4 regions of the Rhizobium sp. PvP014 genome follow, and region 1 is predicted to be linked to each of the others. Evidence: predicted binding sites of a transcription regulator. Region 1 holds the regulator's gene; each other region holds the start of a gene.
The links. The regulator PhoB, encoded in region 1, activates phosphate uptake and scavenging genes when phosphate is short. The targets are predictions, from matches to a motif close to TGTCATNNANCTGTCAT.

Region 1 (7,471 bases):
CCCACTTCTTCACCAGCATCCCGCCGTGGGAGTTCTTCTTCGGCACCGTCTGGGATCCGCGCTTTGCGGCCGCCGGCGCCACGGACTCGGCTGGTCAGTTCGGCCTTATCCCGCTGCTTCTCGGAACACTCTATATCGGCTTCGTCGCCATGCTCGTCGCCGTCCCGAGCGGCCTGTTTTCCGCGATCTACATGTCGGAATACGCCTCCCGCGGTGTCCGCTCCGTGGCAAAGCCTCTGCTCGAAGTTCTCGCCGGCATTCCCACCATCGTCTACGGCTTCTTTGCCCTGACGACGGTCGGCCCATTCCTGCGCGACCTGTCTTCGCAGCTGAACGGCCTTGTCACAGGCGATTACGCCAACTTCATCCAGGCACAGAGCGTTCTCACTGCCGGCTTCGTCATGGGCATCATGCTGATCCCTTACGTCTCGTCGCTGTCGGACGACATCATCACCGCCGTGCCGGGAACGCTTCGTGACGGCTCGCTCGGTCTCGGCGCCACCCAGTCCGAAACCATCAAGAAGGTCGTCCTGCCGGCAGCACTGCCGGGCATCGTCGGCGCACTTCTGATGACCGCCTCGCGCGCCATCGGCGAAACCATGATCGTAGTGCTCGCCGCCGGCGTCGCCGCCCGCATGCAGCTCAACCCGTTCGAGCCGATGACGACGGTGACCGTCAAGATCGTCAGCCAGCTGACGGGCGACCTTGAATTCACCTCGCCGCAGACGCTTGTCGCCTTCGCACTCGGCATCACGCTCTTTGCGATCACGCTTTGCCTCAACATCTACGCGCTCTACATCGTGCGCAAATACCGGGAGCAGTACGAATGACCGACGTGGTTTCCTCCACCGCCGGCGTCTTGGCCAAGCCTGCCCGTCGCGATATCGGTATCAAACGCCGCTACGCCGCCGAGCGCCGCTTCCGTGCCTATGGCATCGCTGCTCTCTCGTTCGGCATCCTGTTCCTGATGCTCCTTCTGTGGTCGGTCGTCTCGAAGGGCTATACCGCCTTTCAGCAGACGATGATCACGATCCCTGTCGAGTTCTCGCAGCAGATCATCGACAAGGATAATGTGCGGGCTATGGATCCGGCCAAGCTGATGACGGCCAACTACCCGATCGTCGCCCGCAATGCGCTGGCCAAGGTTCTGGGCGTCGCCGAAAACGATCGCCAGGGTCTGCGTGCCGTCAACCAGATGATTTCGGACGGCGTTCGTGGCCAGCTGCGCGATATGGTCGTTTCCGATCCTGAGATCATCGGCACGACCCAGACGGTTTCGCTTCTGGCAGCCGGCGATATCGACAGCGCCGTGAAAGGCCAGATCAATCTCGACGTGGCGGAAACCAGCCGCAAGGTGTCCGACCAGCAGGTCGGATGGATGAAGCAGCTGACCGACAGCGGTGCGCTCGCCAAGGAATTCAACACCGGCATTTTCTTCAACGGCGCGTCCAGCCGTCCGGAAGCAGCTGGCGTCGGCGTCGCTCTGATTGGCTCCTTCTATATGATGCTGATCGTGCTCGTCCTGTCCCTGCCGATCGGCGTCGCAGCCTCGATCTATCTTGAAGAGTTTGCCCCGAAGAACCGGTTTACCGACCTGATCGAGGTCAACATCAACAATCTCGCAGCGGTCCCGTCGATAGTCTACGGTCTGTTGGGTCTCGCGGTCTTCATCAACTTCATGGGCCTGCCGCGCTCGGCCTCGCTTGTCGGCGGCCTGGTGCTGACGCTGATGACGCTTCCGACCATCATCATCGCCACCCGCGCGGCGCTGAAAGCAGTGCCACCGTCGATCCGTGCTGCAGCGCTCGGGCTCGGTGCCTCGAAGATGCAGACCATCTTCCACCATGTCCTGCCGCTTGCCATGCCCGGTATCCTGACCGGTACGATCATCGGCCTCGCGCACGCCCTCGGCGAAACGGCGCCGCTCCTCTTGATCGGAATGGTCGCCTTCGTGGCGAACTATCCGACCACGCCGATGGATCCGTCGACGGCACTGCCGGTACAGATCTACATGTGGGCTAACGAGGCGGAACGCGCCTTCGTTGAACGAACCTCGGGAGCGATCATGATCCTGCTCCTGTTCCTGATCTTGATGAATGTTGGCGCAATTCTCTTGCGACGCCGCTTCGAACGGCGTTGGTAGAGGAAGGGGGAAGCAATGAACATGATGTCAGAAGCTGCAGTTGAGAAGGCGCTGGACAAGAAAATGAACGACGTTGCTTATAAGATGATCGGCAAGGATGTCTCCGTTTATTACGGTGACAAGCGCGCTCTTTATGACGTGAACCTGAATGTCCGCCAAAATACCGTCACTGCTTTGATCGGTCCGTCCGGCTGCGGCAAGTCCACCTTCCTGCGCACGATGAACCGCATGAACGATACGATCGAGGGTTGCCGCGTCACCGGCAAGATCACGCTCGACGGCGACGATATCTACGACAAGGAAATCGACGTCGTGGAGCTGCGTGCCCGGGTCGGCATGGTGTTCCAGAAGCCGAACCCGTTCCCGAAGTCGATCTACGAGAACATTGCCTACGGTCCCCGGATCCACGGCCTTGCCCGTGGCAAAACGGAAATGGACGCGATCGTCGAGGCAAGCCTGCAGCGCGCCGGCCTCTGGGCAGAAGTCAAGGATCGCCTGCATGAAGGCGGTACCGGCCTTTCCGGCGGTCAGCAGCAGCGCCTTTGCATCGCCCGTGCGATCGCCGTTTCGCCTGAAGTCATTCTGATGGACGAGCCGTGCTCGGCACTCGACCCCATCGCCACGGCCAAGGTCGAGGAACTGATCCACGAACTGCGCGCCAACTACACGATCGTGATCGTCACCCACTCGATGCAGCAGGCGGCCCGCGTTTCGCAGCGCACGGCGATGTTCCATCTCGGCCACCTGGTCGAGGAAAACGATACCGACAAGATGTTCACCAATCCGGATGACCAGCGCACCCAGGATTACATCATGGGCCGCTTCGGCTGATGCGGGCGCAGAGCCCGTCAGCCGCAACTGCAGACATCAAGGATCAGACACATGGTTTCGACCCATATTCTCTCGGCCTATGACGAGGAACTGAAATACCTGAACCGCCGGATCTCCGAAATGGGCGGCCTGGCGGAGCAGATGTGCGGAGATGCCGTGCGTGCGCTCGTGAACTCCGACTCCGCACTGGCCCAGAAGGTCATCTCGGACGACGTCATTCTCGACCATGCCGAGCGCGATATCCAGGACAAGGCGATCGTCACCATCGCCAAGCGTCAGCCGATGGCGGCCGACCTTCGCGAGATCATCGGCACGCTGCGCATTGCAGCTGACCTGGAACGCGTCGGCGACCTTGGCAAGAACACCGCCAAGCGCGTGCTCGCCGTGCAGGGAACAGGCGTCCCGCGTAAGCTCGCCCGTGGTCTGGAGCATCTTTCCGAACTGGCGCTGGTGCAGCTCAAGGACGTTCTTGATGTCTTCGCTAACCGCTCTGCGGAAAAAGCCGAGATCATCCGCCAGCGCGACGAAGAAATCGACGCGATGTACACCTCGCTGTTCCGCGAACTCCTCACCTACATGATGGAGGATCCGCGCAACATCACCACGTGCACCCATCTCCTGTTCTGCGCCAAGAACATCGAGCGCATCGGCGACCACGCGACGAATATCGCCGAGACCATCTACTACATCGCGACCGGCGCACAGCCGGAGGGCGAACGTCCGAAGGACGATACGTCCAACATGCTCGGCTCCGCCGGGACATGATGCAGCTCTCCCGAAATCGCCCGCCGGTTTCGGGACGATAACTGCCAAAACCAATGACCTGAAGCAGCGCGAGCGGATCTGGCGGATCTAAGTGCAGTTCGGGACGAGTGACGGAGCAAGTCGGAATGCAGCCGAAGATCGCAGTCGTGGAAGACGAAGAGGCCCTCAGCGTCCTCCTTCGGTATAACCTGGAGGCCGAGGGTTACGAGGTCGATACCGTGCTTCGCGGTGACGAAGCGGAAATCAGGCTTCAGGAGCGCGTTCCGGATCTTCTCATTCTCGACTGGATGCTGCCGGGCGTTTCAGGCATCGAACTCTGCCGTCGCCTGCGTATGCGGCCGGAGACGGAACGCCTGCCGATCATCATGCTGACGGCGCGCGGCGAAGAAAGCGAGCGCGTTCGCGGGCTTGCCACCGGCGCAGACGACTATGTGGTCAAGCCTTTCTCGACGCCGGAACTGATGGCCCGCGTCAAGGCGATGCTGCGCCGTGCCCGACCGGAGGTCCTTTCGAGCGTCCTCAAATGCGGCGATATCGAACTCGATCGCGAAACCCATCGCGTTCACCGCAAGAGCCGCGAAGTTCGCCTCGGGCCGACAGAGTTTAGACTTCTGGAATTCCTGATGGCCTCACCCAGCCGCGTCTTTTCGCGCTCGCAGCTGCTCGACGGCGTCTGGGGTCATGACATCTATGTCGACGAACGCACCGTCGACGTGCATGTGGGGCGCCTGCGGAAGGCACTCAACTTCTCCAACATGCAGGATGTCATCCGCACGGTCCGCGGTGCCGGTTACTCAATGGAAGCCTGAGGACCGCGTCTCCTAGCCGGCAGCGTCATGGCAATGACACCGGCCACGACGCAGGCCAGGCCGAGCCATGCTGTCGAAGCAAGCGTTTCGCCGAGAAACACGACACCGATGCCAACGCCGATCGGCACCCGGAGATAGGCCTGCGCCGTCGTGCCGACGGAGCCGAGCGTCTGCACTAGCCGGAAATAGATGACGAAGGCGAGCGCCGTCGAAAATACCGCCAGCGCCAATAGGGCGAGCATGGAATCGGTGCTCGGTGTCAGCGTCCAGGGCCGGTCGACCACAAGGCTGACAGGAATGAGGATGGCCGCCCCTGCGATCAGCGATCCCGCGGCGGGCATCATCGGGTCCAATCCCTTAAAATTCTTGCCGAAGATGGCAGCCGCCGCATAGCAGATCGTCGCCGCCACGATGGCGAGTTGCGCCCAGAGGTTCTCGCCCGAGCCGGCAAGCGCCTCCATGCCGACGATCAGGCATATGCCGACAATGCCTGCGGCAACTCCGAACAGCTTGGCCGCAGAGACGCTTTCATGGCGCGTGATCAGCGCCGTCAGCAGAAACGCGAAGATCGGCGTCGTGGAACTCAAAATGGTGGCAAGGCCCGCATCGGTCGTCTGTTCGGCCCAGGCGATGAGGGTGAAGGGGACCGCGCTGTTGAGGCAGGCCTGAACCGTGAAAAGCTTCCAGGTCTGCCGGTCGGTCGGCAGCTTCAATCCGCGAAGGCGAAGTGCCGCAGCGAGAATGAGCCCGGCGACCAGTGTTCTGACGGCGATAAAGGTGACGGGCGAAATCGTCTCCACACCGACTTTGATCAGCGTGTAGGACGCGCCCCAAAGCGTCGCGAGCGTGAGGAGCAGCAACAGATCCGTTGCCATGCTTGTTTTGGTGTCCGCCATTCCAGTTCCTATCCCCATCCATGCAATCTCCGCCCGCTCTTAGCGGAGAGAGGAAAAGAAATGCTTCGGCGACGGCCGAACCGTTGATCGCTGACGGCAAAGTTTTCCGGTGCTAGAACTGGATCATGTCCAATATGGTTTCAGGAAATACGATTGCGGAAGTTGCAAGCCTGATCGGCGATGTCGCGCGCGCCAACATGCTGTCCGCGCTGATGGGCGGCCAGGCGCTGACGGCGGGCGAACTGGCACGCCATGCCGGCGTCACCGCGCAGACAACCAGCGGCCATCTCGGCAAACTGGCGCAGGCGCATCTGATCGCAGTCGAGAAGCAGGGCAGGCACCGCTACTACCGGCTTGCCTCTCCGGAAGTCGCGCACGTGATCCACGCGTTGATGGCAGTCGCCGCGGATGGGCCGAAGCGCCATCATCCTGTCGGCCCGAAAGACGAGGCGTTACGGCTTGCCCGCACCTGTTACGATCACATGGCAGGCCGTCTCGCCATCGCGCTCGCCGACTCCCTGACCGGCAACGGCTATCTGCTGCTCGGCGATGGAGCCGGCCTGATCGCCGATGAAGGCCGGCGTTTCTTTTGTGATTTCGGGATTGATCTCGAACAGCTGACCCGTTCGAAACGCCCGCTCTGCCGGACATGCCTGGATTGGAGCGAGCGACGGCCGCATCTGGCGGGACAAATGGGTGCAGCACTGCTGGACCGCGCTCTTGGCGTCGGCTGGATCAGCCGCCGGGAGGAAACCCGGGCTCTGCGGATCACGCGCGCCGGAGAGATCGGGTTTGCCGAGACATTCAGGCTTCCATCGGACTGGCGTATTGCACCGTCCGGAACTCTGATGGTCAGGCGGCTTCCTGGGTCTTCCATTCCGGCAGCGGGAACAGCTTGTCGTAGCCAAGATTGAAGAGATAGGCATAGACCACGTAGAACAGCGCGATCGCGATATCCATTGTCAGCGCATGGAGAAGGGTAATCTGCAGATACCACGCGATAAACGGCATCAGCACGACCAGCAGACCGATTTCGAACAGCACCGCATGAGCAATGCGCAAGGCAGGCGTCTTCAGCGTCGTACCCCGTCGCGCCTGCAGAAAGCGGTCGAAACCCAGATTATAGAGGTAGTTCCAGCCGGTCGCGACCGTCGCAGACACGACGCCGACAATGCCCATATGTTCGGCCGGCATGTCGAAGACGAGGGCGCCGAGTGGCACCATCATCAGAAGCCCGATGATTTCAAAGCTGATGGCGTGGCGAATACGGTCTCTTATCGAGCGCATGATCTTCCCCTTTAGGTCAGGTTCATGCCGGGTCGTCCCGGCGTTCTGCCCATTCAGGGGGAGGTCGTCCTCTCTCCAGGCCGAGATAGGGGCGGAGACGGCGTCCGGCAAGTTTTTTCAGCGCAAGTCAGCCATGCCAAAAACGCAAAAGGCGGGCCAGAGCCCGCCTTCGATCTTGTTTCCGCAGCCGCCTGGCTTAGGACGCGCGGGCAGCCGGACGACGGCGCTCGTGTACCGGCTGGTAGGCAAGCTTCGCGTGATATTTGCAATAGGGCGACGCATCCTGCGCATCGCAACCGCAGAAATGGAAGTCGTCCGTCAGCGGATCGCCGACCGGCCACTTGCATGTGCGCTCGGTGAGATCCGTCAGCGACAGACGGCGCGAGATCGGCACGACGACGCTGCCGGAAGCGGTGTATTTCACCGGTTCGGCGACGTTTACGTCCTGATCTTCCTTGAGTGCGTTTGCACCCACCGTCCGTGCTGCAGGACGGGCTGTGTCGCGTCCGGCAAAGCTCGGCGCGCGCGGAGCTGCGGGCGCTGGGCGCTTGGATGCCGGGCGATTGGCCGACGCCGAACCGCCTGCTTTGGCGCGACCCGGAAGGTTGAGACGGTGCACTTTGCCGATCACGGCATTGCGGCTTACGCCTCCAAGTTGGGCTGCAATCTGGCTGGCGCTGAGACCTTCCGACCATAGTTTTTTAAGTCGCTCGACGCGCTCATCAGTCCAGTTCATGCCG
Region 2 (7,471 bases), 1.6 Mb from region 1:
GAATACGCCAACCCCGCCTTCTATACATCCTGGGATACGGACAAGCGCTTCGATCTGGCCGGCCGTTCCTACCGGGATTTCATGAAGGTCAATTACGACAACGGTATCTATGCCGGCTCGGACCTGGATTTCGATGCGATCTACAATGCCCGCATCGCCGCACTGACAGCCAGCAACGATCATCCGCCGATCGAGATCCGCACCCATGGCGGCCATTACCTGCTGATTTCCGGCACGCAGCTGACCGATGGCAAGATCCTCATCAGCCATACCGATATCACCGCGATGCGCCAACGCGATGCGGACATCCGGCAAGCGCAGGAAGCGCTGCAGAAACACGGCGCGCTGATGCGCGACGCAACCAGCGCAATGTCTCAGGGGCTGCTCATCCTGCATGACGGCGCGATTATCTTTTCAAACGATGCGCTTGCCGCCATGCTGGAGATGCCGGCCGACATGCTGTCGATCGGCAAAAGCTGGCGCAACGTCTTTGGCTACTGCGCAAAACGCGGCGATCTTGGCGATGCGCGCACCTCGACCGCGGCGCTGCGCGAATGGGAAGCGAGCGTTGCCTCTGGAGAGCCGGTATTTACCTCGTTCCGCGTCGAGGACCGCCGCTGGATCCAGCTCGAGGCCCGCCCGACCGGGGACGACCACTGGCTTGCCGTCTTCACGGATGTCACCGAGAGCAAGGAACGCGAGGCGGACCTGACGCGCCTGCTCAACCGGGCGGAAGCGGCCGACCGGGCGAAGTCGGAATTCCTTGCCAACATGAGCCACGAGATCCGCACGCCGATGAACGGCGTGCTCGGCATGGCCGAACTGCTCGCCAAGTCCAGCCTCGATACCCGCCAGAAGACCTTCGTCGACATCATCGTCAAATCCGGCAACGCGCTTTTGACGATCATCAACGACATTCTCGATTTCTCCAAGATCGATGCCGGCCAGATGAAGCTGCGCAAGGCGCCGTTCGATCCGGTCGAGGCAATCGAGGACGTGGCGACGCTTCTGTCGTCGGCCGCTGCCGACAAGGATATCGAACTGATCGTCCGCGGCGAGGTGTCTGTGCGCGAAACGGTCCTCGGCGATGCCGGCCGCTTCCGCCAGATCGTCACCAATCTGGTCGGCAATGCCGTCAAGTTTACCGAAAAGGGCCATGTCTTCATCGACTTGAAGTCGCGGCCGATCGATGGTGACCAGCTGATGCTGTCGATCCGCATCGAGGATACCGGCCTTGGCATTCCCGAAGAAAAGCTTCGGTCGGTGTTTGAAAAGTTCAGCCAGGTGGATACGTCGTCCACCCGCCGTCATGAAGGCACCGGGCTTGGTCTTGCGATTACGTCCGGTCTGGTCGAGCTGTTCGGCGGTTCCGTCGAGGTCGAGAGCGAGCTTGGCCGCGGTTCGGTCTTTACCGTCAACCTGCCGTTTGCCGTGGTTGCCGAACGCAAGATGGAAGTGACGCTGCCGGTCAGCACCAGCGGTGCCCGGGTGCTCGTGATCGACGACAACGCTGTGAACCGCCGCATCCTCACCGAGCAGCTGAGCATGTGGGGCTTCGAGACCGTTGCCGCTGAAAACGGGGCGGAGGGTCTTGCCTTCCTCCACGAAGCAACCAGGCTCGGCATCGTCATCGATGTGGTCGTGCTGGATTATCACATGCCGGAGATGAACGGGTTCGACTGCGCCAAGGCGATCCGGCGCGACAGGCGCTTCGATTTCACCGGCATCGTCTTCCTGACGTCGATGGACATGGCAAACGACGAGACGATGTTTGCCGAGCTCAATGTTCAGGCGCATCTGATGAAGCCCGCCCGCGCAGCCCTTTTGCGCAGCACGATCATCGACGTCGTCCGCGTCATCCGCACCCGGCGCCGCGCATCCGGGCAGGCGGTGCCGCTCATTGCGTCGTCTGCTCCCGCCGTCGACACAGCTGGCTCAAAGCCTGCAGAACCGGTGGCGCAGGAAAACACCGTCGCTCCTGTGATCAAACCAACGCTCGATGTTCTCGTGGCTGAGGACAACGAGGTTAACCAGATCGTCTTTACCCAAATCCTGCAGATGACCGGCTGGCTGTTCCAGATCGTCAAGAACGGGGCGGAAGCGGTCGAGGCCTGGCAGAAGTATGATCCGGCGGTGATCATCATGGACGTGTCGATGCCGGTGATGAACGGTCACCAGGCAACCCGCAAGATCCGCGAACTCGAAAACTCGACCGGCACGCATGTCCCGATCATCGGCGTCACCGCCCATGCGCTCGAAAGCGACCGCGAACTCTGCTTCCAGGTCGGCATGGACGATTATCTATCCAAGCCGATCAGTCCCGAAGCGCTGGAAAACAAGATCCGCCACTGGCTGGACGGCGCCGTCGTTGTTTCGGCGCTGGACGGCAACTGAGGCCTTGGAGCCTCAGTCCTTGCGTCCGCGCAGCATCTCGCGTTTGCCCGCAAAGCCGGTCTGGCGCTCCACGGTGAAACCCGCGGCCGCCAGATTGCGGCGGACGAAGCCTGCCGCCGCATAGGTTCCGAACGTGCCGCCCGGGCGGGTGCGGTCGAAAAGTGCCTGCATCAGCTCCGGCGACCACATGTCGGGATTCCGCGACGGCGCGAAGCCATCGAGGAACCAGGCATCGAAGTCAGCCTCTTCAGCCGTGACCCCGTCGAGCGCTGGGCCGCAGACAACCATCAGCGTTGTCTGGTCGTCGAGGTCGATGGTGATCCGGCCGCTCGGCTCATCCGGCCATGCTTGCGTCAGTGCCTGCCGTTGCGCATCGATTTCCGGCCACCGCGCCAGTGCCCGCCCGATCTCGTCGCGCTGCATTGGATAGAGCTCGAACGATGTGAAATGCAGCCGCGTGCCGGGTTTGCGGAAAAGGGCCCACTGGCGCCAGGTCTCGCAGGCGTTGAGGCCGGTGCCGAAACCGAGTTCGCCGATCCGGAACGTGTCTCCAGCTGGCGACATCTCGATCCAGCGCTCCGGCAGGCCGTTTCCGGCCAGAAACACATGGCCGCATTCCAGCCGGCCATCGGTGCGGCAATAAAAGTGGTCGCCAAATTCCGTCGAATACGGCATATCGCCGTCATGCCAGTCGAGCGCCGGGGCTTCAGGCGTGGCGTCGTCTTTTACAATTTCGGGATCGTGATTGCTCATGGAAGATGCGGATAATCCTCGAGGTCCCCGGGGTCAATCGCCAGCGATGCCGCATCTCCCCGGCGATCATGTCGATCTCCTGATCATCGGCGGCGGCATCATGGGCCTCTGGGCTGCGGTCAAGGCGGAACGGCTCGGCATCCGAACCCTTTTGGTCGAAGCCGGACGGTTGGGGCAGGGTGCCAGCGGCGGCATTCTGGGCGCGCTGATGTCGCATGTGCCCGACCGCTGGAACGACAAGAAACAGGCGCAGTTCGATGCGCTGGTCGCCCTCGAAGACGAAGTTTCTAGGCTCGAAGGCGAGACCGGGCTGTCCTGCGGTTATCGCCGCTCCGGTCGGCTGATCCCGCTGCCGAAACCGCACTTGAGACCCATCGCCCTACGCCATCAGCAGGAGGCAGAGGTCAACTGGCGGCACGACGGCGATCCGTTCCAATGGCATGTGCTCGATGCGTCCCCCTTCGCAGGTTGGCCGGATCCGGCCTTTACCGAAGCCGGCATCGTGCACGACACGTTTGCCGCCCGCGTTTCCCCCCGCCATCTCATGGCAGCGCTCGCCGCCGTCCTTGGCAACGCCCGGCATGTCAGCGTGATCGAAGGACTGCCGGCGGAGCGGATCGACCCTGTCGCAAACCGCGTCGAATTTGCCGATGGACGCTCGATCGGTTTTGGCCATTGCATGATTGCGGCCGGCCCGCAGTCGTTTCCGCTGCTTGGTCCCCTGTCTCCATCCATCTCGGTTCCGCTGGGACAGCCGGTGAAGGGGCAGGCGGCGCTGTTGAAGGCCGATATCGATCCGTCGCTGCCGATCCTCTTCCTCAACGGCCTCTATGTCATCGCCCATGACGATGGCCACGTGGCGGTCGGCAGCACCAGCGAGGAGGAGTTCGACGCGCCGTTTGCCACCGATGCCAAGCTCGACGATCTCCTGGTCCGCGCCCGCGCGCTCGTGCCGGCACTTTCCGGTGCGGAAGTGGTGGAGCGCTGGGCCGGCTTGAGGCCCAAGGCGATCGGCCGTGAGCCGATGGTGGGGCCGCATCCCGACCATCCAACCGTCATCGCTCTCACCGGCGGCTTCAAGGTCAGCTTCGGGCTTGCCCACAGGCTTGCGGATGCCGCGCTCGGTTTCGTCATCGGTCAAGAGCACTCGCTTCCCGAGAGTTTTATACTTTGGGATCATCTTTCGGTTGCTACGCGTTAAACGCGCGTTTCGGCCTTTTCTCGTCGTTAATCTGTCACGCAAATCGCGTAACCCAATTCGTGGGATTGATGAGCATGCGTGAATAAACGAACAGGGGCAGAAAAGGTGACGCATGCGCTACGCACTCTATTTTACGCCACCTGCGCATGATCCGCTGACGCTTGCCGCGGCGCAATGGCTCGGCCGCAGTGCCTATTCCGGTGAGGCGATGGAGCCGCCCGAGATCTGCAACCTAGGTTTGCATGAGATCGCCTATCATACCGCGCTGCCGCGTCGCTGCGGTTTTCACGCCACGCTGAAGGCGCCGTTCCGGCTGGCGCCTGAAATCACCGAACAGATGCTGCTGCGCCATCTGATGCGCTTTGCCGGTGCCCATGATCCGTTCGAACTGCCGCCTCTCGAAGTGGCCCGGCTCGGCAATTATTTCGGCCTTGTGCCGGCGCTTCCCTGCGAGCGGATGCGGTTTCTCGCCTGCGCCGTCGTGCAGGAATTCGATGCGTTTCGGGCGCCGCTCTCGGAAGGCGAACTGGAACGCGCCGATCCCGGCGATCTCTCGGCACCGCAGTTTTCCAATCTTCATCGCTGGGGCAACCCTTACGTGATGGAAGAATACCGCTTTCACATGACGCTGACGGGCCCGATGACACCGGCCGAAATGCCGCGTTTCGAAACGGCCTTGCGCGCCCATTTCAATCCGTATCTGCTGCGTCCCTTGGAAATCGCCAACATCGCGCTGTTCGTCGAAAATGAGCCCGGTGCGCCGTTCCATGTCCATTCTCTGCATCCGATGGGGCGCGTTTCCGCCCGCAAGATCGCCTGAGCGATCACGTTCCGTCTCGACATCGGCGGAAAGGCTGGGCTACCTTCCACAAGAGATAATCGAGGTGGACCATGCCCATAACCATAAAAGACTACCCCCGCGATCTCGTCGGCTATGGCCGCCACACGCCCGATCCGAAATGGCCCAACGGCGCCAATATCGCCGTGCAGTTCGTGATCAACTACGAAGAGGGCGGCGAAAGCTCGATCTTGGACGATGATCCGGCGTCGGAAAACCTGCTGTCCGAAATCGTCGGCGCCGCCGCCTGGCCGGGCCAGCGCAATCTCAACATGGAATCGATCTACGAATACGGTTCGCGCGCCGGTTTCTGGCGGCTGCACCGGCTGTTTACCGAACTCAAGGTCCAGACCACCGTCTACGGCGTGACGCTTGCCATGGCCCGCAATCCCGAAGCTGTCTCAGCCATGAAGGAAGCCGGCTGGGAGATCGCCAGCCACGGTTATCGCTGGCTCGAATACAAGGATTTCGACGACGCACGGGAACGCGAACACATTCTTGAGGCGGTGCGCCTGCATACCGAACTGACCGGCGAGCGTCCTTACGGCATGTATCAGGGCAAGCCATCCGACAACACGCTGAAGCTTGTCATGGAAGAGGGCGGTTTCCTCTATTCGTCCGACAGCTATGCCGACGATCTGCCCTATTGGGTGCCGGGGCTGGATGGCAAGCCGTTCCTGATCATCCCTTATACGCTGGAAACCAACGACATGCGCTTTGCCACGCCGCAGGGTTTCAACACCGGCGATCAGTTCTTCACCTATCTCAAGGATGCGTTCGACACGCTTTACCGGGAAGGCGAGGAGGGGGCGGCAAAGATGCTGTCGGTCGGTCTGCACTGCCGCCTCGTCGGGCGTCCGGGTCGCGTGGCGGCGCTGCGGCGGTTCATGGAATACGTGCTCTCGCACGACAAGGTCTGGCTGCCGCAACGCATCGAGATCGCCCGCCACTGGCATGCCCATCACAAGCCGTCAGATGTGTCGGCATCAAGCACGGTGACCGGCCGATGACCGCCCGCAACGATTTCGTCGCGACCTTCGGTGGCGTGTTCGAACATTCGCCCTTTATCGCCGAGCGCGCCTATGACGGCGGCATGATCTTCGTGCCGCTGACCGCCAAGGGCGTGCATGAGGCTATGGTGGCGGTTTTTCGCGCCGCGGACCCGCAGGAGAAGCTCGGCATCCTCAACGCCCATCCGGACCTTGCCGGCAAGCTCGCCATCGCCGGCGGACTGACGCAAGAGAGCAAGAACGAACAGGCCGGCGCCGGGCTCGATCGTCTGAGCCCAGATGAGCACGCACGTTTCACCGAACTCAACGCCGCCTATGTCGCAAAATTCGGCTTCCCCTTCATCATCGCCGTGAAAGGCCTGACAAGGGACGACATCCTCGCCGCCTTCGAGACCCGCGTCGGCAACGACGCCGATGAGGAGTTCAAGACCGCCTGCGCCCAGGTGGAAAGGATCGCACATCTGCGGCTGCTGGCGCTTTTGCCGGAGACGTGAGGGGGTTGCTTTCTTCGCCGTCGCTTGTGGCCTATATTGGATGGATAACGAGTGGTGGCCACATGAGACCGTCGGAAGCGCTGGAGAAGAACAGGGGAGTGATCCGGGAGATTGTCGCCCGTCGGCAGGTCTTTAACGCGCGCGTCTACGGTTCCGTCCTGCGGGGCGAGGATCATGCTGGAAGCGATCTGGATATTCTGGTCGACCCGTCGCCGGATACATCGCTTTTTACTCTTGGCGGGCTGCAATGGGAGCTCGAACAAGCACTCGGCGTTCCCGTCGATATCAAGGTGCCCGGCGACTTTCCTCCCAATTTGCGCGAGCGCATCGTTTCTGAAGCGCTTGCCATATGACGGGCGGTCGGCTGGAGGTCTACCTAGAGCGCATATCTGTCGCGGGATCACGCGCTATTGCTTATGTCGACGGTGCGGACCGCGTATCATTCGGAGCGGACCAGCGGACGCAGGATGCGGTAATCGCCAACATCGCTGCGATCGGCGAATGCGTGACGAAAATCATGGACAGGTTTCCCGAATTCGCCGCCGCTCACCCGGAGGTGCCGTGGCAGGATATCAGGGCTATGCGCAATCGGGTCGCGCATCAATATTTCGATATCGACGTCGATACGGTGTGGCGCACGGTGACGATCGATCTTCCCGACCTTCTCGAGCAACTCCAATCTCTGCGCAACTTCCATGCCCAAGGCGAATGATTTGACCGACCATGAAACCCTCCGCATCCTCCCGCTCACCAAAGCCGCTTTCGCAGCCTATGGCGATGT
Region 3 (7,471 bases), 2.1 Mb from region 1:
GCGCGCGCAAGGGCTGCGCGCTTGATCATGCCGCCAGAGAGTTCCGACGGATACTTGTCGGCCGCATCGGGCGGCAGGCCCACCATCTCAAGCTTCACATAGGCGAGTTCGTCCATCAGCGACTGCGGCAGATCGAGATACTCGCGCATTGGCAGCTGGATGTTTTCTTTCACCGTCAGCGCCGAAAACAGCGCACCGTGCTGGAACAGCACGCCGAGCCGCGTATCGAGCGCCACGCGCTGCTGTTCGTCGGCGGTGGCATAATCAACTCCGAGGATCTCGATCGTACCTGAGCGCTGCGGCAGCAATCTGAGAACCGTGCGCATCAGCACCGACTTACCGGTGCCCGACGCTCCTACGAAGCCGAGGATCTCGCCCCGGTAAATATCGAGGTTCAGATTGTCCAGCACGAGCTTCGAGCCGAAGCCGACCGTCAGATCCTTGACCGACAGCACGACCTTGCGCTCGTCGCTCTTCGTCTCCGCGGGTTTGGTATTGTCAAAGGTTTGAACGTCTTCCACGCCGGTCCCCATCAAAAATCGATCGCGGAATAGAAAATCGCAAACATCGCGTCGATCAGGATCACCGCGAAGATCGATTTCACCACCGACGAGGTGACGTGCTGGCCGAGCGATTCTGCGCTGCCGCCAACTTTCATTCCCTCGACAGCCGCCACGATGCCGATTGCCAGCGCCATGAACGGCGCCTTGATCATGCCTGAGGCCACCGACGAGAAGTCGACCGCCTCCTTGAGGCGCGACAGGAACGTATCGAATGTGATGCCGGAATAGACCAGCGTGATCACCGCAGCGCCGTAGAGGGCCGACAGGTTCGCGACGATGGTCAGGAGCGGCAGTGCGATCGTCAGAGCGACAAGGCGCGGGAACACGAGCACACCGACGGGATTAAGGCCGATGACGGTCAGCGCGTCGATCTCCTCGCGCATCTTCATGGAGCCGATTTCGGCGGTGATCGCGCTGCCCGAACGGCCGGCGATCATGATCGCAGTGATCAGAACGCCGATTTCGCGAAGCTGCAGAATGCCGACCAAGTCGACGACGAAGATTTCTGCCCCGAAATACCGGAGCTGGAAAGCGCCCTGCTGGGCAATGATGGCGCCGATCAGAAACGACATCAGCAGGATGATCGGCACCGCACGCACGCCCATCCGGTCGATATGCGTCACGACGGATGCCGGAGAAACGCCGGATCCGCGGCCGAATTTCAGCTGTGCGCCACGGACCGCCGAGCCGAGAATGTGCATGGCGGCGACGAAGTCACCGGCAAATTCCGTCATCGTCTTGCCGACCGGGCTGAACACGCGATCAAACAGCGACCGCTTGTCCTGATCGTTGGGCGGCGGTGCCGGGGTCTTTTCCGGCAGGGCGCCAACCAGTTCCTCGATCGTCCCTTCCGCCCCGACCAACTTCGCGTCGCGACCCTGCTCGGCTTTTGCCGACAGAAGACGGCGAATCAGCCAGGCACCGGATGTATCGATTCCGTCGATCGCCGAAACGTCGATCTCGAGGGATCCAGACCCGCTGCTCTTTTCAAGATCGCCAAACGCCTTGAGGACCGGCGAAATCGAATGATTGCGCCATTCTCCGGCCAGAATGTAGCGCTCGCCATCGCCGCCGGGCAGGTCTTCGGCTTTGATTTCGGCAGGTTGTGACGGCACAGGTTTCTTTCGGCTTAGGTTAAGCAGCACGCGGCTGCGATCTGCTGTTGATCGCAGCACTGAGAGCGGCAATATAGCGACCCTGAACGGATTTGCCACAACGCCCAGGTGGAAAACCATGACGCGTCACTTCGAAGCAACAATCGAGAAATTCCCGATCGCGGGGGTGTTTACGATTTCCCGCGGTTCCAAGACAGAAGCCGAGGTGGTGACCTGTGCGATCACCCGCGACGGCCTGACCGGCCGGGGCGAATGCGTTCCCTACAAACGCTACGGTGAAACAACCGAAGGCGTCCTCGACGAGATCAACTCCCTTGCTTCGATGATGCACGATGGCATGGATCGCCACACACTGCAGACGCGCCTGCGACCGGGAGCCGCCCGCAACGCGGTGGACTGCGCCTTGTGGGATCTGGAAGCCAAAAGCCTTGGCCGTTCGGTGGCATCGATGATTGATGCTGCCGAAAAGCCGCTCATCACCGCCTTCACGCTGTCGCTTGGCGAGCCGGAGGCAATGGCAGAGGATGCGCGCAGGAATGCGGCTCGCCCTCTCCTCAAGGTCAAGCTCGGCACAGACGATGACGAAAGTCGAATGCGGGCGGTGAGGCAGGCAGCGCCCGATTCGCGTCTGATCGTCGATGCCAACGAGGGTTGGACAGAGGACAATCTGGCCCGACATCTGGATGTGGCCGACGCCCTCGGTATCTCGTTGATCGAGCAACCGCTGCCAGCCGGCAAGGATGCAATCCTTGCCACCATTCGCCGCAAGGTGATGATCTGCGCTGACGAAAGCGTGCACGCGACCGGCGATCTTGCAAGTTTGAGAAACCGCTACGACGCCGTCAACATCAAGCTCGACAAGACCGGTGGGCTGACGGAGGCGCTGATCATGAAGGAGGAGGCGCAGCGACTGGGCTTTGCCGTCATGATCGGCTGCATGGTCGGAACGTCGCTCGCCATGGCCCCCGCAGTTCTTCTGGCGCAGGATGCCGACTACGCCGATCTCGACGGTCCGTTACTCCTGGCGCAAGACCGCCCGGACGGGCTGCGATACGACGGATCGCTGGTCTATCCGCCCCGGACGAACCTCTGGGGATAATGAGTCCCTTGCATCGTCGGGCCGTTACGCGGCCTGCATGCCCCTGATCGTCTCCGGTGCCGGCAGCGTCGTGATTTCCGCGGTCTTCGCGATCTTCTGCCAGGAGATCAGCTCCAGCGTCCCGTCACGATGCTCGGCAATCGCCGTGCAGCTTTCGACCCAGTCGCCCGTGTTGACGTAGTGGATCCCGTCGATGTCTTCCATCACAGCATGATGGATATGGCCGCAGATGATCCCGTCGACATTGTTGCGGCGTGCCTCGTCGACGACAACCTTCTGGAACTCGCCGATGAAATTCACGGCGTGCTTCACCTGCAGCTTCGCCCAGGCAGAGAATGACCAGTATGGCAGGCCGATGCGGCGGCGCACCGCGGCAAGACCGACATTGATGGCGATTGCCGCATCATAGGCCCAGTCACCGAGATAGGCGAGCAGACGCGCATTGCGCACCACGACGTCGAACTCGTCACCGTGCAGCACCATGTATTTCCGCCCGTCTGCCATCTCGTAGATCATTCGGTCTGCGACCTCGATACCGCCGAAATGCATGCCGGGAAAATCGCGCAGGAATTCGTCGTGGTTTCCCGGAATGTAGACGATCCGCGTGCCCTTGCGCGCCTTGCGCAGAAGCTTCTGAACCACGTCGTTACAGCCCTGCGGCCAGTTCCAGCTGCGCTTCAACCGCCAGCCGTCGACGATATCGCCGACCAGCACGATCGTTTCCGCCTCGTGGTAGCGCAGGAAATCGAGCAGAAAGTCCGTGCGGGCGGCTTTGGAGCCGAGATGCACGTCCGAAATGAACAGGGTTCTGAAATGCCTTGTCTCGATTGCATCGGCCACGGAAACGTCCCTTCGTTACCTACCTTGTCCTACCCTTCGAAAATCAGACTCGTGTTTCAGGATGATGACAGGGGCGCGATCGCCGCAGTCGGCGACCACCCGAAACCGGCGGCAAAATCCGACAGCATCGCAAATATTGTAGTTTCTCGATGGATCGATTGATGTAAGGAGGGGACTCGCATGTCAGGACGGAAATCGATACGAGGAGCCATAAGAGCATGGATGGGCACGACAATCCGAAACCATCGCCGGTAACCGGAGATCTCGACGAACAGGCTCTCTTCTTCCACCGCTATCCCCGCCCCGGCAAACTGGAAATCCAGGCCACCAAGCCGCTCGGCAACCAGCGCGACCTCGCACTTGCCTATTCCCCGGGTGTGGCCGCCCCTTGCCTCGCGATCCGCGACAATCCGGAAATGGCCGCGGAATTCACCGCGCGTGCCAATCTGGTCGCCGTGGTCTCCAACGGCACTGCCGTGCTCGGCCTCGGCAATATCGGCCCGCTCGCTTCCAAGCCCGTGATGGAAGGCAAGGCCGTCCTCTTCAAGAAATTCGCCGGCATCGATGTGTTCGACATCGAAATCGACGCGCCGGGCATCGAAGCCATGGTCTCGACGATCTCGGCACTGGAGCCGACCTTCGGCGGCATCAACCTCGAAGACATCAAGTCTCCGGAATGTTTCGAAGTCGAGCGTCGTCTTCGCGAAAAGATGAACATCCCGGTCTTCCATGACGATCAGCACGGAACGGCGATCATCGTCGCCGCCGCGATCCTCAACGGCCTGGAGCTTGCCGGCAAGACGATCGACAACGTCAAGATCGTCACGTCGGGCGCCGGTGCGGCAGCGCTTGCCTGCCTGCATCTTCTCGTGTCGCTTGGTGCGAAGAAGGAAAACATCTGGGTCCACGATATCGAAGGGCTGGTCTATGAGGGCCGCGTCGAGCTGATGGACGAGTGGAAGGCGATCTACGCCCAGAAGAGCGACAACCGAGTTCTGGCCGACAATATCGCCGGCGCAGACGTCTTCCTCGGCCTGTCGGCCGCGGGCGTGTTGAAGCCCGAACTTCTGGTGCAGATGGCCGAAAAGCCGCTGATCATGGCGCTCGCCAACCCGACGCCGGAAATCATGCCGGAACTCGCCCGCGCGGAGCGTCCCGACGCGATGATCTGCACCGGCCGCTCGGACTTCGCCAACCAAGTCAACAACGTCCTCTGCTTCCCCTACATTTTCCGTGGTGCGCTCGATTGCGGCGCCCGCACGATCAACGAAGAAATGAAGATGGCGGCGGTCAAGGCGATCGCAGCCCTTGCCCGCGAGGAAGTCTCCGACGTCGCCGCGAAAGCCTATTCCGGTGAAACGCCGATCTTCGGCCCCGACTACCTGATCCCCTCGCCGTTTGATCCGCGCCTCATCCTGCGCATCGCGCCGGCTGTCGCACGCGCTGCGGCCGAAAGCGGCGTCGCCGCTCGTCCGATCCAGGATTTCGAGGCCTATCTCGACCAGCTTAGCCGATTCGTCTGGCGCTCCGGCTTCGTGATGAAGCCGATCTTCACGGCGGCCAAGACTGCCGAAAGAAACCGCGTCATCTTCGCCGAAGGCGAGGACGAACGCGTTCTGAGGGCCGCACAGATCCTGCTCGAAGAGCAGATCGCAAGGCCCATCCTGATCGGCCGTCCCTCGGTCATCGAAGCCCGTCTCCAGCGTTTCGGCATCCGCATCCGCCCGAATGTCGATTTCGCCGTCGTCAACCCGGAAGACGATCCGCGTTACCGCGGCTATGTCGACGACTATTTCGCGCTCGTCGGTCGCCAGGGCGTCAACCCGGAAGCGGCACGAACCATCGTGCGCACCAGCAACACGGTCATCGGCGCGCTATCGGTCCAGCGCGGCGAGGCAGATGCGCTGATCTGCGGCATCGAAGGCCGCTACGACCGGCATCTGCGCGACGTCAACCAGATCATCGGCAAACGCGAAGGCACGAAGACGCTCGCCGGCCTCAGCCTGCTGATTTCGCAGCGCGGTGCGATCTTCTTCACCGACACGTTCGTCAACTACAATCCGACCGCCGAAGAGATTGCCGAGATCACCATTCTCTCGGCCCAGGAAGTGCGCCGCTTCGGCATCAAGCCGAAGGCGGCCCTCATCTGCCACTCCAATTTCGGCTCGCGCAATTCCGAAAGCGCCGCGAAGATGCGCGACGCACTCGCCATCATTCGCGAACGGGCGCCGGATCTGGAAGTCGACGGTGAAATGCAGGGTGGCTCGGCGCTTTCCGAGGAACTGCGCAAGCGCGCCATGCCGAGCACCACATTGTCCGGTGAAGCCAATCTGCTGGTCTTCCCGAACCTCGATGCGGCCAGCATCTCGCTTGGCCTGGTGCGCACCATGATGGACGCGCTGCATGTCGGCCCGATCCTGCTTGGCACGGCAAAACCCGCCCATGTTCTCGGCCAGTCCGTCACATCCCGCGGCGTCGTCAATATGGCGGCTCTGGCCGTCGTCGAAGCCTCGCAGCCAGAGTCGCTGTTCGGCTAGGTCTCACAGAAGCCGGGGCGGTTTAGGATATCTTCATCCGCCCCGGCCTATGTTTGATGGGTTTTAACGAATTGCCGGAAAAGCGATGCGATTTCGCGGCCTGATCTTCATTCCGCTCGTCTTCGTCCCCGCCTCCGTCCTGGCGCGGGATGCGCAGCTTTGCGCGGATCTGTACCGCAAGCTTCACAGCACACCGGTTGTGATCGGCAATACCGCTGAAATGCGCCGATATGCGCAGGACCTCAGCCAGGCAAACTCCGACATCCGCAAACTTCGCGTCGACATGCGGCGCGCCGGATGCGGTGGCGGCAGCATTGTTTCCTTTGGCGCGGCCAAGGCCGACCAGTGCGAACCCCTCCTCGAGCAGCTGCAAGCCCTGGAGGAAAACCGCGAAGTGCTTGTTGACGAGCGCAACAAAGCCCGCAACCTGTCCGTCACCGGGGAAGAGCGCGGCGCAACCATCGTTGCCATCCGTCAAAATGCCTGCATTCCGTCCGATTTCCAGGATGTCGCGAAGGAGGAGGAAAAGGAACGGATCCGGGTAAAGGGGATCGCGCTACCGAAGGATGAGGAGGCCTATTCCGGCAGCATCACCGACCTGCGGACCCGCAAGCCTGCCACCGTCCAGAAGGTTGCGATCGATCCCACGCCGCCGGTACCGGAGCGGAATTACGAAACCTCCGCAAAGGTCCGCACGGTGGGTCCGATTTTTCTCCCTGAAGCCAGTATTGATCTGCGCCACCCCCGCGAAAATGGACCGCAGCAACAGCAGTAGTCAGTCACCCTGCCAGCGCTCGGAAAACACCAGGTCTTCCAGTGCAAGGCGCTGGCGCCAGCCGCGCACGGCCAGTTCCGGCTCGCTGTAGAGCTGGTCCACATGGCCGAGACAGAGCCAGGCGACGATCGCCACGCGCTCTGGGATACCCAGCAGCCTGCGCACGTCCTCATCGCGGAAAATGCTGACCCAGCCGACACCGACGCCTTCGGCGCGCGCGGCAAGCCACAGGTTCTGCACGGCGCAGACGGTGGAGTAGACATCCATGCGCGGATTGTGGGTGCGACCGAGCACGACCGGTCCCGCCCTGTCCGGATCACAGGTAACGCAGATCGATAGCGGCGCCTTGCGAATGCCTTCAAGCTTGAGGCTGCGATAAAGCTCGCGCTCGCCGCCGGAAAACATCTCGGCCGCCTCGTCATTGGCCTTGGAAAAGGCCTCCCAGGCCGCCTGCCGCATCGCCTGGTCACGGACGAGGATGAAGTTCCACGGCTGCATGAACCCGACTGACGGTGCGGCATGCGCGGCCGCCAGAAGACGGG
Region 4 (7,471 bases), 2.7 Mb from region 1:
CATGGTTTCGGATCGATCAGCCGGCTGTCCGGATTGGCCTCATCCAGACGCCGCAGCGCCTCGCGCTCTTCTTCCAGCCGGAGATGCAGCTGTTTCAGGCTGCGGTCGAGTTCGCTGCCTTCCTCGAGAAGGGTCTTCAGCCGCACCAGATCGGCATCGGCCGGCTGGTGGCGTTCCAGGTCGTCGGTCCTGACGAGACCTAACCTCCGCCCCAGCTGCACCAGCCGGGTGTCGAAATCCTCGACCTCGCCGCGAACCCTTGCGATATCCTCGCGGGCTTTCAGATAGACGCCCTTGTCGGCGTGGCGGGCGAGAATGCTGCCGGCAGCGGCGATCAGCGCGTCGTCGACATGGAGGGCGGCGATCTCATCGCCCAGCCGCGAAACTTCCGTTTCCGCCGCCCGATGGGCGTCGTCGTTGCGACGCGACTCGTCCAGCGCCCGCTCCAACGCATCCTCGAAGCCCGGCGGCAGCGAGCCCAGCGCCTGATACTGCGCCAGCTGGTCCTGCTCGCGATCGATTTCGCGCAGCACCGGCTCCAGCCGCATCAGCTTGCGCAGCCGTTCCAGGGTCTGCTTGGTGGTTTCGCGCTCGGTCTTGATGGTGGCGAGTTCAGCTTCCAACTCGGCCTGCTCGGCGAGCAGCTTCTTCCAGTCACCGGACTTCAGCTCGTTGTCGCGCTCGGCCTTGCGCGCCTCGTCATGGCTGTCGAGGACCTGGTAGAACAAACGGTCCTTGGAGCGGCGCGACGCGTAGATGGTGTCGGCCTCGGCATCGAAGCTCTTGCGCAGGTCGGAGAGGCCGGTAAGGCCCGACGCTGCGGAAAACAGCAGGCTGCCGATCTCGCCGCCGCTTTTCAGCATGCTCTGGCCGCCAGCCCGGAGCGACGCCGAATCAAGCCCGAATGCGCGCTGAAAAACGTCGCGGTTCAGCGTGCCGAGAAAGGGCGCCAGCGCATCCTCGGGAAGCGCATCCTCCGCGTCGCTTGCCGCGAGCAGCGTGTTCTTGCGGCCGCGACGACGGCGAAAGCCCAGCTTGCTGCCATCGCGCGTCTCGATTTCCGCGCCAACCCTAAGTGCGGTCGCGTCGTGCAGAAAACTGTATTCGGCAGCCGTCGGAAAGCCGAACAGCAGATCCGAGATCGCCGACAGCGCCGAAGACTTTCCGGCTTCGTTCGGACCATAGATGACATGCAACTGAGCATCGGGGCGAAACGCAAGCGCGCGATCGGTAAGCGCGCCGTAGCGCAGGATGTCGAGACGGGTGAAACGCATGGGACTACCCTACCCTTGCCGCGCGCGACAGAAGCAGCTCGCGCGCCTCCGCCAACAGCGCTGCCGCATCATCACCCAGTGCCAAATCGCCGGCACCGATACCGCCCGGCAGACGCGCGGCGATCTCGGCAATCCGGGCCTCGGCCTCGCTGACCAGAAGCGGCGAAAACTCCGCCGTCGGCAGCAGGCCTTCGAGCCCGAGCAGATCGGTGGATTTGCCCGTCGATGCGATCTCGGCTTCGAGTTTCACTTCCAGCTTTTCCAGCCAGATATCCTCATGGCCGCGGTGGCAGGCGGCTTGCACCTCGTCCCGAAAATCGGCCGCTCTCGCCAAGATCTCGTTGCGGAAGCGACTGCGCCCACTAATGCGGATGCGCAGCGCAAGCGGGCGGCTTTCCATGGCATCGATGACAGAACCAAGCAGGTCTTCAAGCCGACGCAGGATCGCCGCCGGCGTCTCGTCCGGCTCGACGAGAACTGCGAGTTCGGCAAACCTTGCGCTGTCGGTCACGATGCGCTCATAGGCGATGCGCCCGTCCTCGACGGTCACGAGCACGGCGCCCTTTGCGCCCTGCTCGCGGATCGATCGTCCCTGAAGGTTGCCGGGGAAAACCACCAGCGGGTCTTCGGCGACGATTTCGAAATCGTGGACATGGCCGAGCGCCCAGTAATCGTAGCCACGCGACCGCAGATCTTCGACGGAACAGGGCGCATAGGCTGCGTGCGGCTCGCGGCCGGTCAGCGACGTATGCAGCACGCCGATGTTGAACCAGCCGGACTCCGGCTTCGGATAGGCAAGCGCCAGGTTTTCATTGGCCGAGCGCTCGGCAAAACCCTGGCCGTGCAGCGCGACCTTCAGATGATCCAGCTTGAACGTTCCGGGCTTTGCCGTCGGGAATTCGCTGACATTCTTCGGCAGCGTGATTGTCTTGGTGATGACGCTTTCGGCGTCGTGATTGCCCTTCAGCAGGAAGACCGGAATGCCGGCGCGTTCCAGCCGGGCGATCTCGCGGTTGAAGAACAGGCCGATCTTGTTGTCCTTCCAGTCGCCGTCATAGACATCGCCGGCGACGATAAAGAAGTCGACCTTGCGCTCCACCGCCTCGTCCACCAAGCCCGAGAACGCCTTGCGGCTTGCCTCGATGAAGATATCGGCGAGTTCGGCATCCTTCAGCGCCAGGCCCTGAAAGGGACTGCCTAGATGCAGATCGGCGGCATGGATGAAGCGGAATGAGGTCATCGACTCGGCTGCTGGAACACATCGGGAACGACAGACTTAAGTCACGCATCGGCAATAAAAAAGGCCGGGTGCGAAAACACCCGGCCTTTTCCTGTTGATGAACGGTTTAGTTGGTCGCCTTGATCTCAACCGGGAAGAACAGCGTCTCACCAGAACTGTCATCGACGCCGTCATTGTCGGTGATGGCGAAGGCCTTGCCGGACTTGTCGAAGGCGAAACCTTCGAGCTTGTCGACCACGTATCCGTTGGTGGCGTTCTTCAGGTCGGGGAGGAAGTCGTGCACTTCCTGCTTGGTGACGAGCGGCAGTTCTCCGCCAAGCTTTGCCGGCTTCAGATCGGCGATCGCCACGCGGTAGAGCTTCTTGAGCTTTGCCTTGTCGCCGATCAGGTTGTCGCGCTCGATGATGTAAAGGTAGTCACCGCGGGCGGTGATTTCCGACAGGCCGACCCAGCCTTTTTCGGTCTTGTCGAGCGGGTAGCGAACGGCGGCCCATTCCTTGGACTTCGGCTTGTAGGACAGAAGCTTCACCTGGCCCTTCGGATCGTCCTTCCATTCGCGCTGGATTGCCATCCAGAGTGTCAGGTCGTCGCCGGAACCGGTTGTGGTGATGCCTTCGAGACCGAAGCGGGTTTCACCTGCCAGAAGTTCTGCCGGAAGCGCGATCTCGGACTTGATCTCGCCCTTGGCGCTGACGTTGTAGATGCCGTGACCGACGAACTTGGCACTGTCGCCTTCGGAAGCGAGCCAGAAGCCGCCCTTGCCGTCGAGTGCGATACCTTCAATATCGAGTTTCTGGGCCGGCTGACCGTTGCGGGTCACACGCACGACACTGGTGATTTCGGCCGGCTTCTTGGTGGCGTCGATGGTGAAGATCGAGGGCTGCATGGCATAGACGCTATCGCTCACGCCATAGAGAATGCCGTCCTTTTCCGCATCACCGACGAGGCCCGACATGGCGCCCCAGCCGAGCGGCTTGCCGTCGACATCCTTGGAGACGAGCATCGGATAGGCCCTTTCGCCTTCGCTAAGCTCGTAGATCATGACATGCGAGCGGGCACCGCCGTCTTCGCCGAGATCGGCTTCGTTGGCGGAGGCGAGCAGGTTGCGGCCGGGAATGGCGACAGCACCTTCAGGCGAGATGCCGGATGGCAGAAGCTGCACCAGTTCCGGCTCCGCACCGGTATCCTTGTAGACCGCGATCATTGAACCGCGTTCCGACAGGACAAAGAAATACTTCTGACCGTTGAAGGTCGCAGCTTCCAAGCCTTCCGGCTCGATGCCCTTGTTCTTGGCACGCTTTTCCGGGAAGTGACCGACGCGGGCGACAGCATATTCAAGCGACGTTCCGGCGTCATAGAGAACCTTGCCGGTACGATCGAAAATGGTGAAGCCGCGCGACCCGCCCTTGTAGTCACCCTCGTTGGCGACAACGAAGCGATCGGTGCCGAGCCACTTTACTGCATCCGGTTCGCGCGGAATGGCCGTGAGCTTCCCGGAGAAGGTCAGCGCGCCGTCGGTCTTGGTATCGACGCCATCGAGATCAACCGTGCCCGCCGTGAAATGGGCGGTAACCTTTGCGGTCTTGCTGTCGACGATGACGATGTGGTTGTTTTCCTGCAGCGTCACGACGATTTCGCCGTTGGCGTTGATATTGACGAATTCAGGCTCGGGATCCTCAGGAGCGACGGTGGACAGTCCCGTCAGATCGACGTGACGGATGCTGTCGCAGACGGGCACCCCGTTGTTCAGGGTGACGATCTGCAATTCGCCGGCCGGCAGCTGCGGAAGAGCGCCGTCGTTGAGCTTTTCGTCGCGCTGGTTCTCGATGGCAATGGCCGCAAACGTGCCATCCGGCGAGACGACGATGCTATCCGGCTGGCCGCCGAGATCGCAGGTGGCCTCGATCTTGCGGGAGGCGATATCGACCACCCCGAGCTGGCCCGCGGGCTTGGTGAGGTCCTTGGTCCGGTCGATGGTGACGAGAACCTTCGCACCGGTTGCGGCGACCGAGTTCGGCTCGCCGTCGATCTTGACCGACCCGGCGGCCTTCGGAGCCTTCGCATCGGTGATGTCGATAAAGCCGATCGTGCCGCCAGGCGCATCGGAATAGATGAGCGTGTTGCCGTCTGCGGTCGCCGTGATGATTTCCGACGAGGTCGCCTTGTCCTCGCCCTTGGGCAGGTTCTGGGCGACCGGGAAGGATGCAATGCGGTTGAAGACTTGCTCGGCGCCGGCAGGAGCTGCAACGGAGCCGAGGAGGAGCGCGGTCAAAGCGGCGCGTGTCGAAAATGTCATGGGAAGCCTCCGTGAAACTACACTCGGCTTGTGCTGCACTGTCATGACAGGCGGATGACACTTTTTGGCGTTGAACGACGGTCTGTTGGATTGGCCAAAACAAATGCGTCCAGCAATGCAAAAGGCCCGGTTTTCACCGGGCCTTTCGAGACGTTTTGCATCATGGCGGCAAGCCGCCAGATGCTTTCGATTAGCTGTTAACAGCTTCCTTGAGACCCTTGCCGGCCGAGAACTTCGGCACGTTACGAGCAGGGATATCGACTTCAGCGCCCGTGGACGGGTTGCGGCCCTTGGATGCTTCGCGACGCGAAACGGAGAAGCTGCCGAAGCCAGCGAGGCGGATGTCGCCACCATTCTTCAGTTCGGCCTGGACAGTCTCGAAAACGGCATCGACTGCAGAGGCGGCATCAGCCTTGGAGAGGCCGGCTTTTTCGGCCACTGCGGACACCAGTTCGGTCTTGTTCATATTTCCACCCTTTCAACGGTTTTGGAACGACTCATTTGGTCGGCGCCGACAATAGTTTTGCGTCGGCACTTGGCAACCCAAAGGCTCCGAAAAAGCCTGAAAAACAAGGGGTCTTGGGCATTTTTCACAAAAAAAGCCGGCTTTCGCCGGCTTTTTTATCTGTTCGTGGCGGCTTCAAGGCACCGCTTAGTGAGCGATCGTTGTCGACGAGTCGTCGGCACCGTCAACTGTCGCAATGACCGGAGTCTCTACCGTGCCATCCCACTCGATCGGTTCGGGAAGGCGAACCAAAGCGTGCTTGATCACCTCGCCCATACGCGACACCGGGATGATCTCCATTCCGTTTTTCACGTTGTCCGGAATGTCCGCGAGGTCCTTCGCGTTCTCTTCCGGGATCAGCACAACCTTGATGTTGCCGCGCAGAGCCGCAAGGAGTTTTTCCTTGAGACCACCGATCGGCAGCACCCGGCCGCGCAACGTGATTTCGCCGGTCATGGCGACATCCTTGCGAACAGGAATGCCGGTCATGATCGAAACGATCGCGGTTGCCATGCCGACACCGGCCGACGGACCGTCCTTCGGCGTCGCACCTTCAGGCACGTGCACGTGGATGTCCGACTTGTCGAAGCGCGGCGGCTCGATGCCGAAATCGACGGCACGGGAGCGGACATAGGAGGCCGCAGCCGAAATCGATTCCTTCATCACGTCCTTGAGGTTGCCGGTGACGGTCATGCGACCCTTGCCCGGCATCATGACGCCTTCGATGGTGAGAAGCTCACCGCCGACTTCCGTCCAGGCAAGACCCGTGACGACGCCGACCTGATCCTCACCTTCGGCTTCGCCGTGACGGAAACGCGGAACGCCAAGGTAATCCGAGATGTTGGCAGCGGTCACCGCAACCGACTTCGTCTTGCCCTTGATGATCTCGGTCACGGCCTTGCGGGCGAGCTTCATCAGCTCGCGCTCGAAGGAGCGAACGCCGGCTTCACGCGTGTACTGCTGGCTGATCGCCATCAGGGCATCGTCCGACACCGAGAATTCCTTCGGCTGCAGCGCATGGTCCCGGATAGCCTTCGGCAGAAGGTGACGCTTGGCAATCTCGCGCTTCTCATCCTCGGTGTACCCGGCGATGCGGATCACTTCCATGCGGTCCATCAGGGGACCTGGGATGTTCAGCGTGTTCGCCGTGGTGATGAACATCACGTCGGACAGATCGTATTCGACCTCGAGGTAGTGGTCCATGAAGGTCGAGTTCTGCGCCGGATCGAGCACTTCGAGCAGGGCCGACGACGGATCTCCGCGGAAGTCCGAGCCCATCTTGTCGATTTCGTCGAGCAGGAAGAGCGGGTTGGACTTCTTCGCCTTCTTCATCGACTGGATGACCTTGCCGGGCATCGAGCCGATGTAGGTGCGGCGGTGACCACGGATTTCGGCTTCGTCACGAACGCCACCGAGGGCCATGCGCACATACTCGCGGCCGGTCGCCTTGGCGATTGACTGGGCAAGAGACGTCTTGCCGACGCCCGGAGGACCGACGAGGCAGAGGATCGGGCCCTTGAGCTTGGTAGCGCGGGCCTGCACGGCGAGATACTCGACGATGCGTTCCTTGACCTTGTCGAGACCGAAGTGATCCAGTTCGAGGACCTTTTCAGCCGCGTTAAGATCGGTCTTGATCTTCGACTTCTTGGACCACGGAATACCGAGCAGCCAGTCGAGATAGTTGCGCACGACGGTGGCTTCCGCCGACATCGGGCTCATCTGCTTCAGCTTCTTCAGCTCGGCATCGGCCTTTTCCTTGGCTTCCTTGGAAAGCTTGGTCTTGCCGATGCGCTCTTCCAGTTCGGCCATCTCGTCACGGCCTTCGTCGCCGTCGCCGAGTTCCTTCTGGATCGCCTTCATCTGCTCGTTGAGGTAATACTCGCGCTGGGTCTTTTCCATCTGGCGCTTGACGCGCGAGCGGATGCGCTTCTCGACCTGGAGGACGGAGATTTCGCCTTCCATGAAGCCGAGGGCCTTTTCAAGCCGCAGCTTGATCGAGACAGTTTCGAGCATTTCCTGCTTTTCGGTGATCTTGATCGACAGGTGCGAGGCAACCGTGTCGGCCAGCTTCGAGTAGTCCTCGATTTGGCTCGCGGCACCAACGACTTCCGGCGAGATCTTCTTGTTGAGCTTAACGTAGTTTTCGAATTCGGAAA

Region 2: the regulator PhoB is predicted to act here: its motif matches at 4,370-4,386, upstream of J3A65_RS12620 (DUF1045 domain-containing protein).
Region 3: the regulator PhoB is predicted to act here: its motif matches at 3,671-3,687, upstream of J3A65_RS10130 (UDP-2,3-diacylglucosamine diphosphatase).
Region 4: the regulator PhoB is predicted to act here: its motif matches at 4,854-4,870, upstream of J3A65_RS07340 (esterase-like activity of phytase family protein).

The regions. Positions count from the first base shown of each region.
Region 1 is NZ_JAGIOT010000002.1:3,218,711-3,226,181, forward strand. It holds gene pstC (phosphate ABC transporter permease subunit PstC) at 1-830, shown strand, start outside; gene pstA (phosphate ABC transporter permease PstA) at 827-2,143, shown strand; gene pstB (phosphate ABC transporter ATP-binding protein PstB) at 2,159-2,974, shown strand; gene phoU (phosphate signaling complex protein PhoU) at 3,026-3,739, shown strand; gene phoB (phosphate regulon transcriptional regulator PhoB) at 3,865-4,548, shown strand; gene J3A65_RS20170 (EamA family transporter) at 4,530-5,444, opposite strand; gene J3A65_RS20175 (helix-turn-helix transcriptional regulator) at 5,570-6,358, shown strand; gene J3A65_RS20180 (PACE efflux transporter) at 6,297-6,731, opposite strand; gene J3A65_RS20185 (GcrA family cell cycle regulator) at 6,928-7,467, opposite strand.
Region 2 is NZ_JAGIOT010000002.1:1,663,369-1,670,839, reverse strand. It holds gene J3A65_RS12635 (response regulator) at 1-2,394, shown strand, start outside; gene mnmD (tRNA (5-methylaminomethyl-2-thiouridine)(34)-methyltransferase MnmD) at 2,407-3,147, opposite strand; gene J3A65_RS12625 (FAD-binding oxidoreductase) at 3,194-4,348, shown strand; gene J3A65_RS12620 (DUF1045 domain-containing protein) at 4,461-5,168, shown strand; gene puuE (allantoinase PuuE) at 5,246-6,196, shown strand; gene uraD (2-oxo-4-hydroxy-4-carboxy-5-ureidoimidazoline decarboxylase) at 6,193-6,690, shown strand; gene J3A65_RS12605 (nucleotidyltransferase family protein) at 6,789-7,043, shown strand; gene J3A65_RS12600 (DUF86 domain-containing protein) at 7,040-7,402, shown strand; gene J3A65_RS12595 (ureidoglycolate lyase) at 7,404-7,471, shown strand, end outside.
Region 3 is NZ_JAGIOT010000002.1:1,132,350-1,139,820, forward strand. It holds gene J3A65_RS10115 (ABC transporter ATP-binding protein) at 1-521, opposite strand, end outside; gene J3A65_RS10120 (ABC transporter permease) at 533-1,678, opposite strand; gene dgcA (N-acetyl-D-Glu racemase DgcA) at 1,797-2,777, shown strand; gene J3A65_RS10130 (UDP-2,3-diacylglucosamine diphosphatase) at 2,802-3,617, opposite strand; gene J3A65_RS10135 (NADP-dependent malic enzyme) at 3,836-6,154, shown strand; gene J3A65_RS10140 (hypothetical protein) at 6,240-6,929, shown strand; gene bluB (5,6-dimethylbenzimidazole synthase) at 6,930-7,471, opposite strand, start outside.
Region 4 is NZ_JAGIOT010000002.1:554,248-561,718, reverse strand. It holds gene J3A65_RS07350 (YhaN family protein) at 1-1,274, opposite strand, end outside; gene J3A65_RS07345 (DNA repair exonuclease) at 1,279-2,514, opposite strand; gene J3A65_RS07340 (esterase-like activity of phytase family protein) at 2,621-4,810, opposite strand; gene hupB (DNA-binding protein HupB) at 5,001-5,276, opposite strand; gene lon (endopeptidase La) at 5,463-7,471, opposite strand, start outside.